One region of the Peptoniphilus sp. oral taxon 386 str. F0131 genome, then DNA from elsewhere that is predicted to be linked to it. Evidence: a T-box and tRNA genes for the amino acid it is inferred to sense, from the RefSeq annotation. Region 1 holds a T-box; the other holds one or more tRNA genes.
The links. The T-box of region 1 lies ahead of serS (serine--tRNA ligase). A T-box ahead of a tRNA ligase gene usually reads a tRNA of that ligase, here a tRNA-Ser.

Region 1 (7,840 bases):
TCTTTTTTCTTTGACAATTTCTCTAATTTGTTCATCTGTCATATCATTGAGTTCTCTTCCCATTATTGCTTGAGTTTTATCTTTTGCTATTCCAAGTTCAATTGCTATCGCAAGACCGGTTTCAAGGTAATCACCTGTTATCATTACAGGTATTATTCCCGCATCTTTACATTCCGATATTGCCTGTATTACTTCAGGTCTTGCAGGGTCAATCATTCCGGTAAGCCCTACAAATATCATTTCTCTTTCAACATTTTCACTTGTCAGCACCGAAGGAATCTGATCAAATTCTCTATATGCATAAGCAAGTACTCTAAGAGCGGATCTTGCAAATCTTGAATTGGCAGACATTATTGTATCTCTTGCTTCATTTGTAAGCTCTTTTATTTCTCCATTATCCAAATAATAATTACAGTTTGAAAGAACTATATCCGGAGCGCCTTTTGTAAAAGAAATCGCTTTATTTTCTGTATATCCGCTATGAATTGTAGACATCATTTTTCTATCTGAATCAAACGGTATCTCTGCATCTCTGCTATATTTATTGTTCAATTCATCTACCGAATATCCAACTTTTTCTGCAAATGTCAATAATGCTCCCTCAGTTGGATCTCCTATTATTGATGCCTCATCGTTTTCTGTTATATTTAACCTTGCATCATTTGTAAGTGCAGCTATTGTTGCAAGAAGTTTTAAATCTTTAAAGTCATCTAACAAAATATTTTGACCGCTATATGTTATTTCCCCTTTCGGTAAATATCCCGTTCCTGCAATTTCAATTGTCTTTGAGTCTATAAATGCCTTTACTACCGTCATTTCATTTTGCGTAAGTGTACCAGTTTTATCGGAGCATATTACTGTTGTAGTTCCAAGCGTTTCTACTGCTAAAAGTTTCTTAACTATAGCATTTTTCTCTGCCATTTTACCCATTCCTATTGACAGTACAATTGTTACTATTGCAGGAAGACCCTCAGGCACTGCCGCAACTGCAAGAGAAATTGACGTCATAAACATTGTTAGAAAGTCATGATTGTATAAAAGTCCCACTAATAATACTAAAATACAAATAGCTACCACCAAAATACCAAGTGTTTTTGAAAGACCGGCAAGTTTTTTTTGTAATGGTGTCTGCTCTCTATCTACTGTCTGAATTGATGTTGCTATTTGTCCGATTTCAGTTTTTATACCTGTTTCAACTACAACTCCTGCCCCTCTGCCATAGGATACTATTGTCGAAGAATAAGCCATATTAGTCCTATCGCCAATTTCCATTTTAGATTTATAAATCTCTTTGGCATTTTTTTCTACCGGAACAGACTCTCCTGTAAGTGAAGATTCATCAATTTTTAAGTTTTTGCTGTCAACAAGTCTCAGATCGGCAGGCACTATATCTCCTGTTTCAAGTATTACATAATCTCCGGGTACAAGTTCTGCCGAATCAACTTCAATAGATTTTCCGTTTCTCACTACTTTAGCTTTAGGTGACGACATTTTTTGAAGTGCAGCAATGGCTTCTTCCGCTTTTCCCTCTTGATATATTGAAAGTGTAGCATTGACTACTACTATTGCAACTATTATTATTGAATCTACAACCTCTTTAAAATATGCCGAAACTAATCCCGCACATATTAAAATAATAATCATAGGATCTAAAAATTGATCTGCAAGTTTTTTTATAAAAGGTTTTTTTTCTTCTTTCTCCAGTTCATTTTTCCCGAATTCTATAAATCTTTCCAACACCTGTTCTTCTGAAAGACCTTCTTCTGAAGTATCTAATTCTTCAAAAACCTCTTCAGACAACTTATTATACCATTGCATAAAATTCCTCCTGTTAATAAAAAAGCCACTGCTTCACACGAAACAGTGGTCTTGCTACCATAAATGGTTTTCAGCCGGGTATTATCCGTATTGACGACTGAAAAATATTAGCTACTCCCCAATGTATTATCAGTATACATTATAGGTTAACTTTTTTCAATTGATATTTCAAACAAACTTTTTATTTCTTTATTTCAATTTTTTCTTTACCGCCCATATATGGTTGAAGCGGCTCCGGTATTCTGATACTTCCATCTTCTTGAAGTAAGTTTTCTAAAAATGCTATTAACATTCTCGGAGGTGCCACTACTGTATTATTTAGTGTATGTGCAAGATAATTGCCATCTTCACCTTTTAATTTTATATTAAGTCTTCTCGCTTGAGCATCGCCAAGATTTGAACATGATCCAACCTCAAAATATTTTTTTTGTCTTGGAGACCATGCTTCAACATCAAGTGATTTAACTTTTAAATCTGCCAAATCTCCTGAACAACATTCAAGTGTACGAACCGGTATTTCAAGACTTCTAAAAAAATCTACAGTATTCTTCCATAATTGATCAAACCAATATGGAGAATCTTCCGGCTTACAAATTACTACCATTTCCTGTTTTTCAAATTGATGTATTCTATAAACTCCTCTTTCTTCAATTCCATGAGCTCCCACTTCTTTTCTGAAACATGGAGAATATGATGTCATCGTAAGCGGCATATCATTTTCAGGTGTTATGGTATTTATAAATTTACCTATCATTGAATGTTCACTTGTGCCTATCAAGTAAAGATCTTCGCCTTCAATTTTATACATCATATTTTCCATTTCGGCAAAACTCATTACACCTGTAACTACATCTGAACGAATCATAAACGGCGGAATATAATAAGTAAATCCTCTGTCTATCATAAAATCTCTTGCATAAGATAATATCGCAGAATGAAGTCTTGCAATATCTCCTCTCAAATAATAAAATCCATTTCCTGATGTTCTTCTTGCAGCATCTAAATCTACACCGTCAAATTTTTCCATTATATCTATATGATAAGGTACTTCATATTCAGGAACTACAGGCTCTCCAAATTTTTCAATTTCAACATTTTCAGAATCATCTTTTCCGATTGGAACCGATTTGTCAATAATTTGAGGTATTATCATCATTCTTTGAGTTAATTCTCTATCTAACTCTTTTTCTTCCGCTTCAAGCTTTTCAAGTTCATCATTTATATTCTTTACTTCAATCTTTGCTTCATTTGCCTTTTCAATTTCTTTTTTTTGCATAAAAGCTCCAATTTCTTTAGAAACATAATTTCTTCTTGAGCGTAATTCATCTCCTTTAGTTTTAACAGCCCTTAATTGTTCATCAAGCTCTATTACCTCATCAACTAATGGAAGCTTTTCATCTTGAAACTTCTTCTTAATATTTTCTTTTACTACCTCAGGATTTGCTCTTAAAAATTTAATATCTAACATTTCTTCCTCCCTTTTAATTTAATATAAAAAAAAGCCTTCTCCATCCCTCAAAGGGACGAGAAGACCCGCGTTGCCACCCTAATTAACCTTATCGGTTCACTTTAAAAATTAAAACTCAGAGGTGGATTCAATTAACCAAAATATCTACTTTCACCATCCGTAAACTCTCTACAATTCTAAATTAATTTACTATTCCTCATCATAGTTCTATTAAATTTAAAGTCATTATATCAAATCCATTAATATTTTTCAAATAATTTATGTGAAATTTAAACTCACCTTAAACATCTCTCGTAAAAGATATTTAAGATTAATTTTTAAAACCTTCGTAAAGAGTACCTTCTTGTTCTGCAATGTACTTTTCAGCAACAACTGCAGCTATCGCTCCATCTGATGTAGCAGTTACAACTTGTCTAACCTCTTTAACTCTGAGATCTCCCGCTGCAAATACACCCTCAACGCTTGTTTTCATATTATTATCTGTTAATATATATCCATCTTCCATATCAAGCTTTCCTTCAAAAACTTTAGTTGCAGGAACATATCCTATAAATACAAATATTCCAAATGGTTCTTTCTTGGATATATTTGTAATTTCTCCTGTCTTTAAATTTTTTATACTGATTTCATTTACTATTTTATCGCCCTTTATTTCTTCTATTGCACTATTCCAAATAAAATGAATTTTTTTATTTTTAAAAGCTCTATCTTGTAGTGATTTACTTGCTCTTAATTCATCTCTTCTGTGAATTATATAAACATTTTTTGCAAATTTAGAAATAAATAACGCTTCATCTACGGCACTATCTCCACCGCCGACAACATATACATCAAGGTCTTGATAAAATGCAGCATCACAAGTAGCACAATATGATACTCCTCTGCCGATAAATTCATCTTCTCCTACACATCCTATTTTTCTCGGATGTGCTCCTGTTGCAATTATTATCACCTTGGCCTCATATACATTTTCTTTGCAAATTACTTTTTTTACTTTTCCTTCAAGTTCAACATCTATAACTTCATCCATCACAAATTCAGTTCCAAAATTTTCTGCCTGTGATTTTATTGTTATTGCAAGTTCTAAACCTGAAACCATTAATGAACCGGGATAATTTTCAACATCTGTAGTTGATGAAATTTGTCCTCCTTCAACAGCTTTTTCTATTACAAGTGTATTAAGTTTAGCTCTTGCACCATAAAGACCCGCTGTAAGTCCTGCAGGTCCCGCCCCCAAAACTATTAAATCGTATATCATAAAATCCTCCTTGTCATATGTTACTTATATACCCCCATTTTTATTTTTTAATAATAACTTATTTATCTATTTTTTTTATTTGGTATAATTTATAAAGAGGTGAATTTATGAAAAAATTATTTCTACTTTTAACATTATTACTCCTAATAATCCCGCAAAATATATTTGCGGACAGTTCTACAACAATACAAAAATTTGATTCTAAAGTAGTTGTAGAAAAAAACGGAGACTTAAAAATTACGGAAACTGTTAACTATAAAAGTTCTAAAAATATGAATGGAATTTACAGAAATATAGTTATTAAAAACAGTGATTCTATAGAAAATTTAATAATCAAATCTGATTATAAAAAATTCAGTCCGACTGACAAAGCAAAAAATGGAGATTCTTATGTATATACTGTTACTAAGTCAGATAACTCCGCAAAAATTAAAGCTTATATACCTTGGACCGGTTCTATTAATTTAACATTTGAATATACACTCAAAAATGGAGCAATACTTGGAACTGACTCGGGTATTATTGCATATACTTTTTTAAGTGATATAGATACAAAAATTGAAAGTTTTGTAGGAACTATTGAAGTTCCTAAATTAGATAAATTTATGAACTACTACACCGAGAATAAACTTAACATTGATGAAGGTAACGGAACATTAACCATTTCTTCTGATAATATAAATAGTTCTTCAATTTCAATAGCTGCTTCTTTCCCAAAAGAATTTATTTCAGAAAGCACAAATATCAAAAATGTATCTTCTGAAAATCTTGACGAATTTTTTGAAAATTTTCCGATAAATAAAGATATAGCTAAAGTATTGAGTTCTATTTTAATTATACCTTCATTTATATTTATGATTGTTATTTTCATCTTTTATTCAAAAAAAGATGAAAATGAAAAACAACCCATAGGAAAATTTTTAAAGCTATCTCCTTCAGAAGCATCCGTTTTTATAATTGGAAATTATTTGCCGTCTGTAATTCTTGCAACAATATTTGATTTTGAAAAAAGAGACTTTTTAAAAATTAATGTTGAAAATTATACAACTAAAAAAGATAAACAAAAAGAAAATTATATATTTGTAAAAACAAACTCTCCTACAAATTTATCAGAAGACGAAAAATATCTATACGATTTAATATTCTCATATGGAGATGGTAAAACTGTTTCTACAAATCAATTAAACTCCGCAAGAAAATCAAGTTCTATGACATTTATGAGAGACTTTAATAAATATTATGAACTTGTCAAAGATGAACTTTATAAAAAAGGTGTTATATATAAAAAGCCTAAATATTTAGTAATATCAATAACAGCTATGCTGTTTTCTCTATTTGCATTTGTAATGAGTATTTTATTGTTAATCAGTAAAAGCATATTGGCTATTTTAATTCTACCTATATCAATAATTATATTTATTCTCTCTATTATGTTAATAACCAAAAAAACACCTCTTGGAGATGAACAATACAAGTTATATACTACTTTATACAGTGAATTAAAAAAAGTTTCAAATTTTGAATACAAAAGTAATGACGATAAACAAACTCTATTACTTTATGCAATTGCTTTTGGATTAAAAGAAAAAGCGTTAAATAATTTAAAAGAAAATTTAGATATAAATTCAGATATCTTTATTCCGATATTTTGGAATTATCCTATGATGTCAACATTTAATTATTCATTAATAGGAAGTACTTCAACCTCGACTTATTATGGAACATCATCAAGCGGAGGTTCTACAGGCGGAGGCTCTACAGGTGGATTTTAATAAATTTGATTTTAATATATAAATTGTTATAACTTTTAAAAAATATAGACAAATTAATGGGTATACTATTTAATGGAAATTTAATTTATTAATTGAGGTGTTTATGAAAAAAATACTTATTGTAGATTTCGGGTACTCTTACCCTGAAAAAATAAAAGAAAAAATTGAGGAATTTGCTGATGTTTATATAACAGATAATAATTCCGCTTATGAAAGAGCTGTTATGCTTGATGTTGATGGAATTATATTGGGCGGCGGAATCTCAAATATAAAAGCAGATGATGCTTCGTGGATTGATGAAAAAATATTTAAACTTAATATTCCAATTTTGGGAATATGCTCCGGCATGGAAATAATTGCGATAGTTTTTGGCGGAAATGTCGGCAAAGAAAAATATCCGTTTGAAAAGGGCGAAACTGTAACCTATTTAGATTCAACATCCGATTTATTTAAAAATCTTCCTCATTTACAAAATACTCATATGTTTCATGGATATAGTGTAGAATCATTACCTGTCGGTTTTAAAAATATAGGCTATACAGATACCTCACCTATAGCCGCTTTTGAATTTAAAAGTAAAAATATTTACGGGGTAATTTTCCATCCTGAGGGAAAATATTCCGCCTATGGCAAGATAATATTAAATAATTTTATAAAAATAATAGAGTCTCAGTGTTGAGACTCTTTATTTATACTTTCATTTAATACTTCTATTGCTTTTTTTAATTGAGTATCGGTATCCAAATACTCTACCCCTATTCCTTTTGCATCTTTTTCAATTTCAATTTCAATATCAGGTTTTATTCCTATCTTATGAATACATACCCCATTCGGAGTAAAGTATTGAGATGTTGTAAGTTTTATCCCGTCTCCTTTTGGAAATCTTGCAGCACTTTGCACTATACCTTTTCCAAAAGATGTAGTTCCTATAATTGTAGCCCTCTTATGGTCATGTAATGCTCCTGCTAAAATTTCAGATGCAGATGCACTTCCCTTGTTAATTAAAACTGTTATTGGAAGCTCTGTCTGATTTGAATCCGATTTAAATTCAAATACAGTTTTTTCATTTTTATCTTTAGCATAGACTATCATTCCTTCAGGTAAAAGTTCATCCGCTATATTTGCAGCAGCATCTACAACTCCTCCCGGATTTCCTCTAAGATCAATAACAAGTCCCTTTACATCTTCTCTCTCAAGCTTATTTAATGCCTCTTTAAAATCAGGATAAGTAGTTTCATCAAATTGAGTTATTGCTATATATCCAATATTGTTTATCTTTTTAGATATTATTGTTTCCATTTTAACTTCATCTCTTTCCATAGACAAATCTCTTGTCTCACTTGTAGATGGAGTATATACGGTAATATTTACCTTTGTCCCTTTTTTACCTTTCATAACTGCAATAGCATCGTTCATTTTTTCTGCAGTGTATTCAACACCCTCAACTTTTATTATTTTATCCTGTGCCTTTACGCCTGCTTTGTCTGCCGGAGAACCTTTTATAGGTGATATAACTGTAATTAA
Region 2 (7,840 bases), 860 kb from region 1:
GTAGGAAACATTCCTCTAAACTCGACAGGCATTCCGTTTATATTTACTATGATAATTGCACCACCGCCGATAGAAGAACCTATTACATATTCATCGTCTTTATAGTCGAAATGAAATACTACCTTAACTGAATTGGGATGATAAATTTCACCCAAGTCTGTGGTTTTAATTTCATAATTTACACCTGTATCGTGTGCTATTTCAAAAGAACTTCTGATTCTTTCGTCATCAGGCTCATATCCCATAATACCACCGACCAACGCCTTATCAGTTCCATGTCCCTTATAAGTGAGCGCAAAAGAACCATGTAATAAAAATTCCACTTTTGTAAAATCTGAACCGCAGATTTTAAGAGCAGTCCTTGCGATTCTACACGCTCCTGCCGTATGAGAGCTTGACGGACCTATCATTATAGGACCAAGTACATCAAAGGCACTATATTCTGCCATAAAAACCCCTCCTTAATATAATAGCATTTTAACATATTGACCATGAAATTAAAACTTAAATAACATTAATTTTAATTGATAAAGTAATTAAATATTGAATGAAATTAATAGGAAAAATCTATAATACATAGCACATTTAGTATACATATTAATTAAAATTGATAAATCAATACTTTTGGAACAAAGTAAATTACAACAAAAGAGTATGAATTAAAAAACACAGTACAAAACGATTGCATTACTAATGAGCTATATATTATAATTGAGGTATCAAATAAAAAAGGAGGATATTATGTCAAAAGAAAAGAAAAATCAACAAGAAATAAGTGGGTTTTTAAAGGGTGTAGAGAGAATAGGAAATAGACTTCCTCATCCTGCAATGCTCTTTGTAATTTTATCAGTAATAGTAATTATAATTTCTCATTTTGCTGCAAAGGGCGAGCCTATAACTTATTTTGATGCAAAGGCGGGAGAAGAAGTAACAAAAGAAGTTGTTTCACTTTTTAATGCCGATGGATTAAGGTACATCTTCAATTCAGCAACTACAAACTTTACAGGATTTGCTCCATTGGGAACAGTTCTTGTAGCTATGCTTGGTGTAGGGGTTGCTGAATGGACAGGACTTTTTAATGCAACACTTAAAAAGCTGTTGTACAATGCAAATCCAAAAATGTTAACACCGATAGTTGTATTTGCCGGTATTATGTCAAATATAGCATCAGATGCAGGTTATGTAGTAGTAATTCCTATCGGAGCAATATTGTTTGCAATGGCCGGACGTCATCCGCTTGCAGGACTTGCGGCAGCATTTGCAGGTGTATCCGGAGGTTTCTCAGCTAACCTTATTCTTGGAACAACTGACCCTCTACTTACAAACATTACAAATGAAGCTCTAAAAGCAGCAGGAATAGACATGAGTTTAGCACCAACTTGTAACTGGTATTTCCTTGCAGTATCTACAATATTCTTAACAATTGTAGGAACATTTGTAACTGATAAGATAGTAGAAAAGAACTTAGGCGAATATAAAGGCTCTTATAGACCTGATAATGCACCTATTTCTGAACTTGAAAACAAGGGTCTTAGAAATGCACTTATAGCATTGGTTGTTTATGTGGCTGTTATGGCATTCTTAATGTTCCCTCAAAATGCAATATTCAGAACATTACAAGAAGACATAGGAAAAATGACATTAAAGGCATTCTTACATGACGGATTAATTCCTGCAATGCTTTTATTATTCTTAATTCCTGGCTTGGTTTACGGAAGAACAATAGGAAAAATAAAGACATCTTATGATTTAGTTGCAGCTATGACAGCAGCAATGAAGTCAATGGGCGGATATATGGTTCTTGCATTCTTCGCTGCACAATTTGTTGCATATTTCGGAAAGACAAACTTGGGAATTATGCTTTCATTCAAGGGAGCAAATTTCTTAGAGAGCATAGGATTAACAGGATTACCACTAATAATACTATTCATCCTAATCTCAGCTTTCCTAAACCTATTTATGGGTTCAGCATCAGCAAAATGGGCTATCATGGCTCCAATCTTTGTGCCGATGATGTATAGACTTGGATTTAATCCTGCACTTACACAAGTTGCATATCGTATAGGAGACTCTTCAACAAATATCATAACTCCGCTTATGAGTTATTTTGCTATGATAGTTGTATTTATGCAAAAATATGACGAAGAATCAGGACTTGGAACTCTTATTTCAATGATGCTTCCATATTCAATGAGTTTCTTATTATTCTGGACAATACTAATGTCAGTTTGGTTCTTCTTAGGAATTCCTACAGGACCGGATGCACCACTTTTACTTGGAATGCTTTAATTTAAAGAAACCTCCCTTTAGGGAGGTTTTTTTGAGCCTTAAATTAAAAATAAATAAAATGATAAAAAACAGTTACAATATAAATTATTTTACAATATAATTTTATTGATAAGGAGGTTAAAGATGATAATTAAAAATGGAAGAATAATAGATCCTGCCTCCGGCATGGATAAAATAGCTGATATAAAAATTGAAGACGGAAAAATTGTAGGCATCGGAAAATTTGATGAAGTAACAGAATGTATTAATGCGGAAAATTTGATTGTAGCACCCGGACTTGTAGATATACATGTTCATTTCAGAGATCCGGGATTTACGGAAAAAGAAGATATATTTACAGGATCAGAGGCAGCCGCAGCAGGAGGATTTACATCAGTAGTATGTATGGGAAATACAAAACCTGTTATGGATAATATTAATACATTGGAATATTTTTTAGACAAGGCAAAAAAATCTCCGATACATGTATATACAATAGCAGCTCTTACTCTTGGATTTAAAAATGAAAAACTTAGTGATATGAGAGAACTTGTAAAAAGAGGATGTGTGGGTTTTTCTGATGACGGGATTCCAAATACGGATACAAAATTAATTTTAGAGGGAATGATGATTGCAAAAGAATTAGATGTTCCAATATCATTTCATGAAGAAGATCCTATGTTAAACCGAGAAAATGGTGTGAATCATGGAAAAATTTCAGATTCTATGGGATTGTATGGAGCTCCGTCAGTTTCTGAAGATGTTCTTGTTGCAAGAGATGGAGCAATGTGTCTTTATACGGGAGCAAAAATTGACATTCAGCATATAAGTTCGGGAGAAGCCGTAGATATAGTAAGATTTTATAGAAATCAAGGAGCTAATTTATTTGCAGAGGTAACACCACATCATTTTTCGTGTACGGAAGATTTGATACTTGAAAAGGGAACACTTGCAAAAATGAATCCGCCTCTAAGAACAAGTAAAGATAGAGAAAAAATAATTCAGGGATTAGTTGATGATACGATAACAATCATTGCAACAGATCATGCACCGCATACTGAAGAAGAAAAAAATAGAGACTTTTTAGCAGCTCCAAGTGGAATAATAGGACTTGAGACCGCATTGTCTCTTGGAATAACAAATCTTGTAAAGACAGGTAAGTTATCTCTTATTAAACTGCTTGAAAAGATGACTGTAAATCCTGCAAGACTATATAATCTATCAGCCGGAAAAATTGAAATCGGCGCTGCGGCAGATATAGTTATATTTGATGAAAATGAAGAATATGTAGTAGGAGAGTTTCGTTCAAAAGCAAAAAATTCTCCATTCATAGGAGAAAAATTATTCGGAAAAATAAAATATACAATAGCAGATGGAAAAATAGTATATAAAAATTAAGGAGTCTGATTTCAGACTCCTTAAAAAATAAAAGACCGTTAGTCTTTGGTGCACGCAAGAGGAATCGAACCCCCGGCCTAGGCTTTAGGAGAGCCTCGCTCTATCCTACTGAGCTATGCGTGCATATATTTTTATTTTAGTATAATGAAAAGGTTGTGTCAAATACTAAAACTTGGCGGAGATGGTGGGATTCGAACCCACGTGCCCGTGAAGGCTAACGCATTTCGAGTGCGCCCCGTTATGACCTCTTCGATACATCTCCAAATTATTTACAACTACCTGTTAATAATATCTGAAATTGTTAAAAAATTCAATAGGAATGAGCAACTTATCAACAAAAATATATTTAATTGTGAGAATTTATAGATATTAAAAGGATATGTCCATCTTTAAAGATGGACATATCCTTTACAGCCGAGTTTTGATATTGTTGTATCAACAGCAATACACACTGAAATTGCATAAATAAATATTGAAAAATACTTTTGTAATATTTAGAGTGTATTAAAATTATTCTTTGAATTCAACTATTAACTTTATAAGTTTGGATATCTCTTCTACATGTTGAGATATTAGAGATTCTAATTTGTTTTCATCATATAAAGTTTCAACTAATTCACGGCTCCAATTTTTTGGATTAATTGGTTTAGATTTTAATTGTAATTTTTCATAAAATAACCACCAATTTTCATCTTCTAGTCCATTAGGGAAAATTTCTTTTAATTTTGATTTGAAAGAAGATTTACCGTTGGAATCATAGATATTTTCTTCATTTTCTTCCGTAATTCCTTTTCTTATTCCGAAAATTAACTCATCATCATCTTTTTCAATTTTTAGATATATTTTTCCAATATTAGGTATTTCTCTTATAAGATATATTAATCCATAATAGTTGGAAGCATTTTTCACGGAATACCATCGATTAGGATAACCTAAGTTGTTACGTTTAATATCTTCAACGTTCAAATTAAATTCTTTTAAAATATCTTTCAATTTTTCTTCCAATTTTTTCCAATAGCGTAATCGAAGATCAAATTTAATTTCTTCAAATGCTTTTTTGGTTTCTTCTGCTATAAAAAAATTATCCGCAGATTCTAAAATATAATCTTTAACTTCCATTGTATAATCGTTACTCCCTTCTGATAGTTCTATAAGTAATTCTTTGTATTGTAAAAGCACTTCTCTCAATTTAGGTTCTAATGCTGTTATTTTTATGCAATTTTCTATCCAGTTAATAATTTCATTTTTATAAGATATACAAATTAAATTGTCTTTGTTTGAGCAGCTGTCTGTGCTTGGCTTATGTCCGTCAAGAGTTAGATATATTATTTTGTATTTTGGTTTTTCGGAAAATTTTTTACAGTATTCTTCATATCTATCCAACTGTTTTTCTTGATCACCGGCATAAATTTTGTTTTCAATAACTATTATATTTTTTATATTTTTTTCTGAATAATCAATAAAAATATCGATTATTCCATATTTTGTAAATTTTTCTTTTTCTACACGTAAGGTATTTATTTCGTCATAATCCATATTTATTGTTTTTAAAAAGCTTTTAAAAAATTCCAACTTATATTTTTTGTCATTTAGTAAGCTGTATATAAAAGCTGAGTGTAAATTTACTTCATCTGCCGGTTTTGCTATAGTTTTAAAAATATTGAAATCAGAATTATAGGACTGTAATATTTTATATTTTTCATAAATAATTCTTAAGTTGTTATAAAAAATTTCATATTTATCCAAGATTATCACCTCTTTAATTGTTGTATCATTAACTATAATTTTATAAAATTAAACAGTTTCTAAGTATGTACATTTAAAATATTTTTTTCTGACATAATATGCCTCCTTATTTATATTTATTTAAAGCTGATTTTAAATCGGCTTTTATAGACTCTATTAATTCTTGCGGATGAGTTACTTTTACATGATTGATATATTGCATAATCCACATTTTTATTGCAATTTCATTTGCTTTTACGGTTACGGAAATTTCATCATGTTGAAGTTCTTTAAAAGTTACGTCATCTCCGAACCAATCTAAAATATCATTTATCAAGTCAGGTTTTGTTGTAAATGAAACATTTATTATATTTCCTGAAAACATGTATATGCTTTTTGAAATATATTTTGAAAGATCATAAATATCATTGTGATTTTTTATCGTCGTCTTTGATTTTGCAGTTTCTTTTAAGATTTTTATGTTTGTTATTCTGTCTAAGCGGTAGTGTGAAATGTTATCATATTTATCATAATTACCTATAAGGTAATGTCTGCCGTTGTTTGATACTGTTTGATAAGGGTTTATGATATATACTTTATCTTTTCCTGTTTCATCTTTTTTAGGGTGCAGTTTTTTATCCAAACCATAATCATTATAATTAAAGGATATTTTAAGATTTTTTGAAATTGCTTCATCTATAATTTCTATATTTAAAAATACATTTTGATTTGTAGGAATTGTGTTTGAGATATTGTTTAAATATTTAACACGACTTTTAAAATATTTATTGGATAAATTTTCAAGCTTAGAAATTAATTGTTGTTTTTGTTTTTGAGGTATAGCCTTGGAGTATAAAGTAGAGTTGATTAAAAATCTTATTTCGCTGTCTGTAAATTCTGAGTTTATATAAAAATTTGTAAGTATGTAATTTTCAGATTCTTCTCCAAAGTCATTTTTAACTTTTCTTGGAAATGCTTCATATTCTATATCAAATTCACATTCTATCAGATCCATTAGATTTCTCTTTATCGCTTTTCGCTCAACATTCATTCCATATTCTTTTTTTAATAAATCTAATATATCTTTTTGGCTCAATTTGTGTTCTTCATCAGAGTACTTTCTTAAAATTTTTAAGATATAAATAATTAAAAGTTTTTTTGATTGGGCATGGGTAATACTGAACATACTATCCTCCTAATTGTATTATTGAGATAAGAATAACACAAAAGATGGCACAAAAAAAGGACATAAAAACAGACGGAAGGTTTTCCGTCTAAGTGTTACTCTCTGTTTATAAAGTTTTTTATTATGTCTACAATTTCATCTATGTAACTGTCATCTCCGGGATATCCTATAACTAAATGGCCGTGTTCTTTTACTTTACCTATAATCATTAAGTTTCTGTATAGTTTATTTTCTCCGGTGCCCATGTATCTCATATCGGTAATAAGTCCTATAATTATGCGAGGAAAGTTTTTGTTTATTCCGTATTCTTCTTCAATTTCATTTATAATACCGTGAGCCATAATTTCAGCTGCTACACCATCGTCAATTGTAAGTCCGTCAAGGCAGGCAATTAAGATATTTGCATTTTTAAGTTCTGCTGTATCCGCTTTTGAGATTGCAATGTCATTTATAATATCGTCATTATTTTTCTTATCATTAATTTCTGCATTTCTTTGGGGAACATATAAGTCTATTCCAGTTTCTCTTTCAATTATTGATGCAACTCTTTCAGTCCATTCAAAAGTTGCTGCGTTGAAAAAGTGAGATGCAAAGTATCCTGTATATTTTTTCATATGACCTCCTAATTAAGAATTGTATCTTTAAATTCAAGTGTAACTATTATATAAGTATCGTCATTTTTGAAGTTATATTCGTCAAGGTATGTTGTAAGATTGTTAACTCTCATGTCGGAAGATTGAGTATATTGTCTCATTCCGAGTATAATAGGTCTATTTAGTTCCAAGGTTTTTATATCATTTTGAAAAGCGCTTGCACTTGAAGTATATTCTTCTGGAAAAACAAGGATATCATCAAGATTTGTGGTTATTACGGAGAAAGTATCGGAATTATTTGTATCTGTTGTTTCTACAAAAATTATTTTATCATGATAAAACCCTGTTCCCACTGAAAAGTATTTGGAATGTTCTATGATATTATTGGAAAGACCGCTTTCTTTTCTCAATTCTCCATTTTTATACACATTAAAATACAATTCCCAAGATTTGGCATTTTCCGGTACTTTAATTTTAAAAAATTTTATTTCATGTGAAAGTTGTTTACACATTTTTAGCAACATTTCATTTTCAAATTTTTCATCCGCTGTTTGTATTGCCATATTTTGCTTTGACATTTCATTGCAGCCGGTGAGAAAAATTAAAATTAATAATACGATTATAATTTTAGATTTTTTAAAAATTTTTTCCATAACGATCTCCGAGTTAG

Region 2: it has a tRNA-Ser gene. The T-box ahead of serS (serine--tRNA ligase) is inferred to sense a tRNA for this amino acid. The anticodon was not compared.

Annotation. Positions count from the first base shown of each region.
Region 1 covers NZ_GL349422.1:1,233,173-1,241,012, forward strand. Annotated here, with positions in the region: gene HMPREF0629_RS05895 (calcium-translocating P-type ATPase, PMCA-type) at 1-1,818, opposite strand, end outside; gene serS (serine--tRNA ligase) at 2,000-3,286, opposite strand; T-box leader at 3,335-3,498, opposite strand; gene trxB (thioredoxin-disulfide reductase) at 3,597-4,541, opposite strand; gene HMPREF0629_RS05910 (DUF2207 domain-containing protein) at 4,652-6,316, shown strand; gene HMPREF0629_RS05915 (gamma-glutamyl-gamma-aminobutyrate hydrolase family protein) at 6,420-6,995, shown strand; gene HMPREF0629_RS05920 (S41 family peptidase) at 6,986-7,840, opposite strand, start outside.
Region 2 covers NZ_GL349422.1:371,816-379,655, forward strand. Annotated here, with positions in the region: gene sdaAB (L-serine ammonia-lyase, iron-sulfur-dependent subunit beta) at 1-449, opposite strand, end outside; gene HMPREF0629_RS01810 (AbgT family transporter) at 742-2,289, shown strand; gene HMPREF0629_RS01815 (dihydroorotase) at 2,413-3,666, shown strand; tRNA gene HMPREF0629_RS01820 (tRNA-Arg) at 3,713-3,789, opposite strand; tRNA gene HMPREF0629_RS01825 (tRNA-Ser) at 3,840-3,928, opposite strand; gene HMPREF0629_RS01830 (PD-(D/E)XK nuclease family protein) at 4,177-5,412, opposite strand; gene HMPREF0629_RS01835 (YafY family protein) at 5,519-6,577, opposite strand; gene HMPREF0629_RS01840 (nucleoside 2-deoxyribosyltransferase) at 6,673-7,191, opposite strand; gene HMPREF0629_RS01845 (hypothetical protein) at 7,200-7,823, opposite strand; gene HMPREF0629_RS01850 (DUF1361 domain-containing protein) at 7,837-7,840, opposite strand, start outside.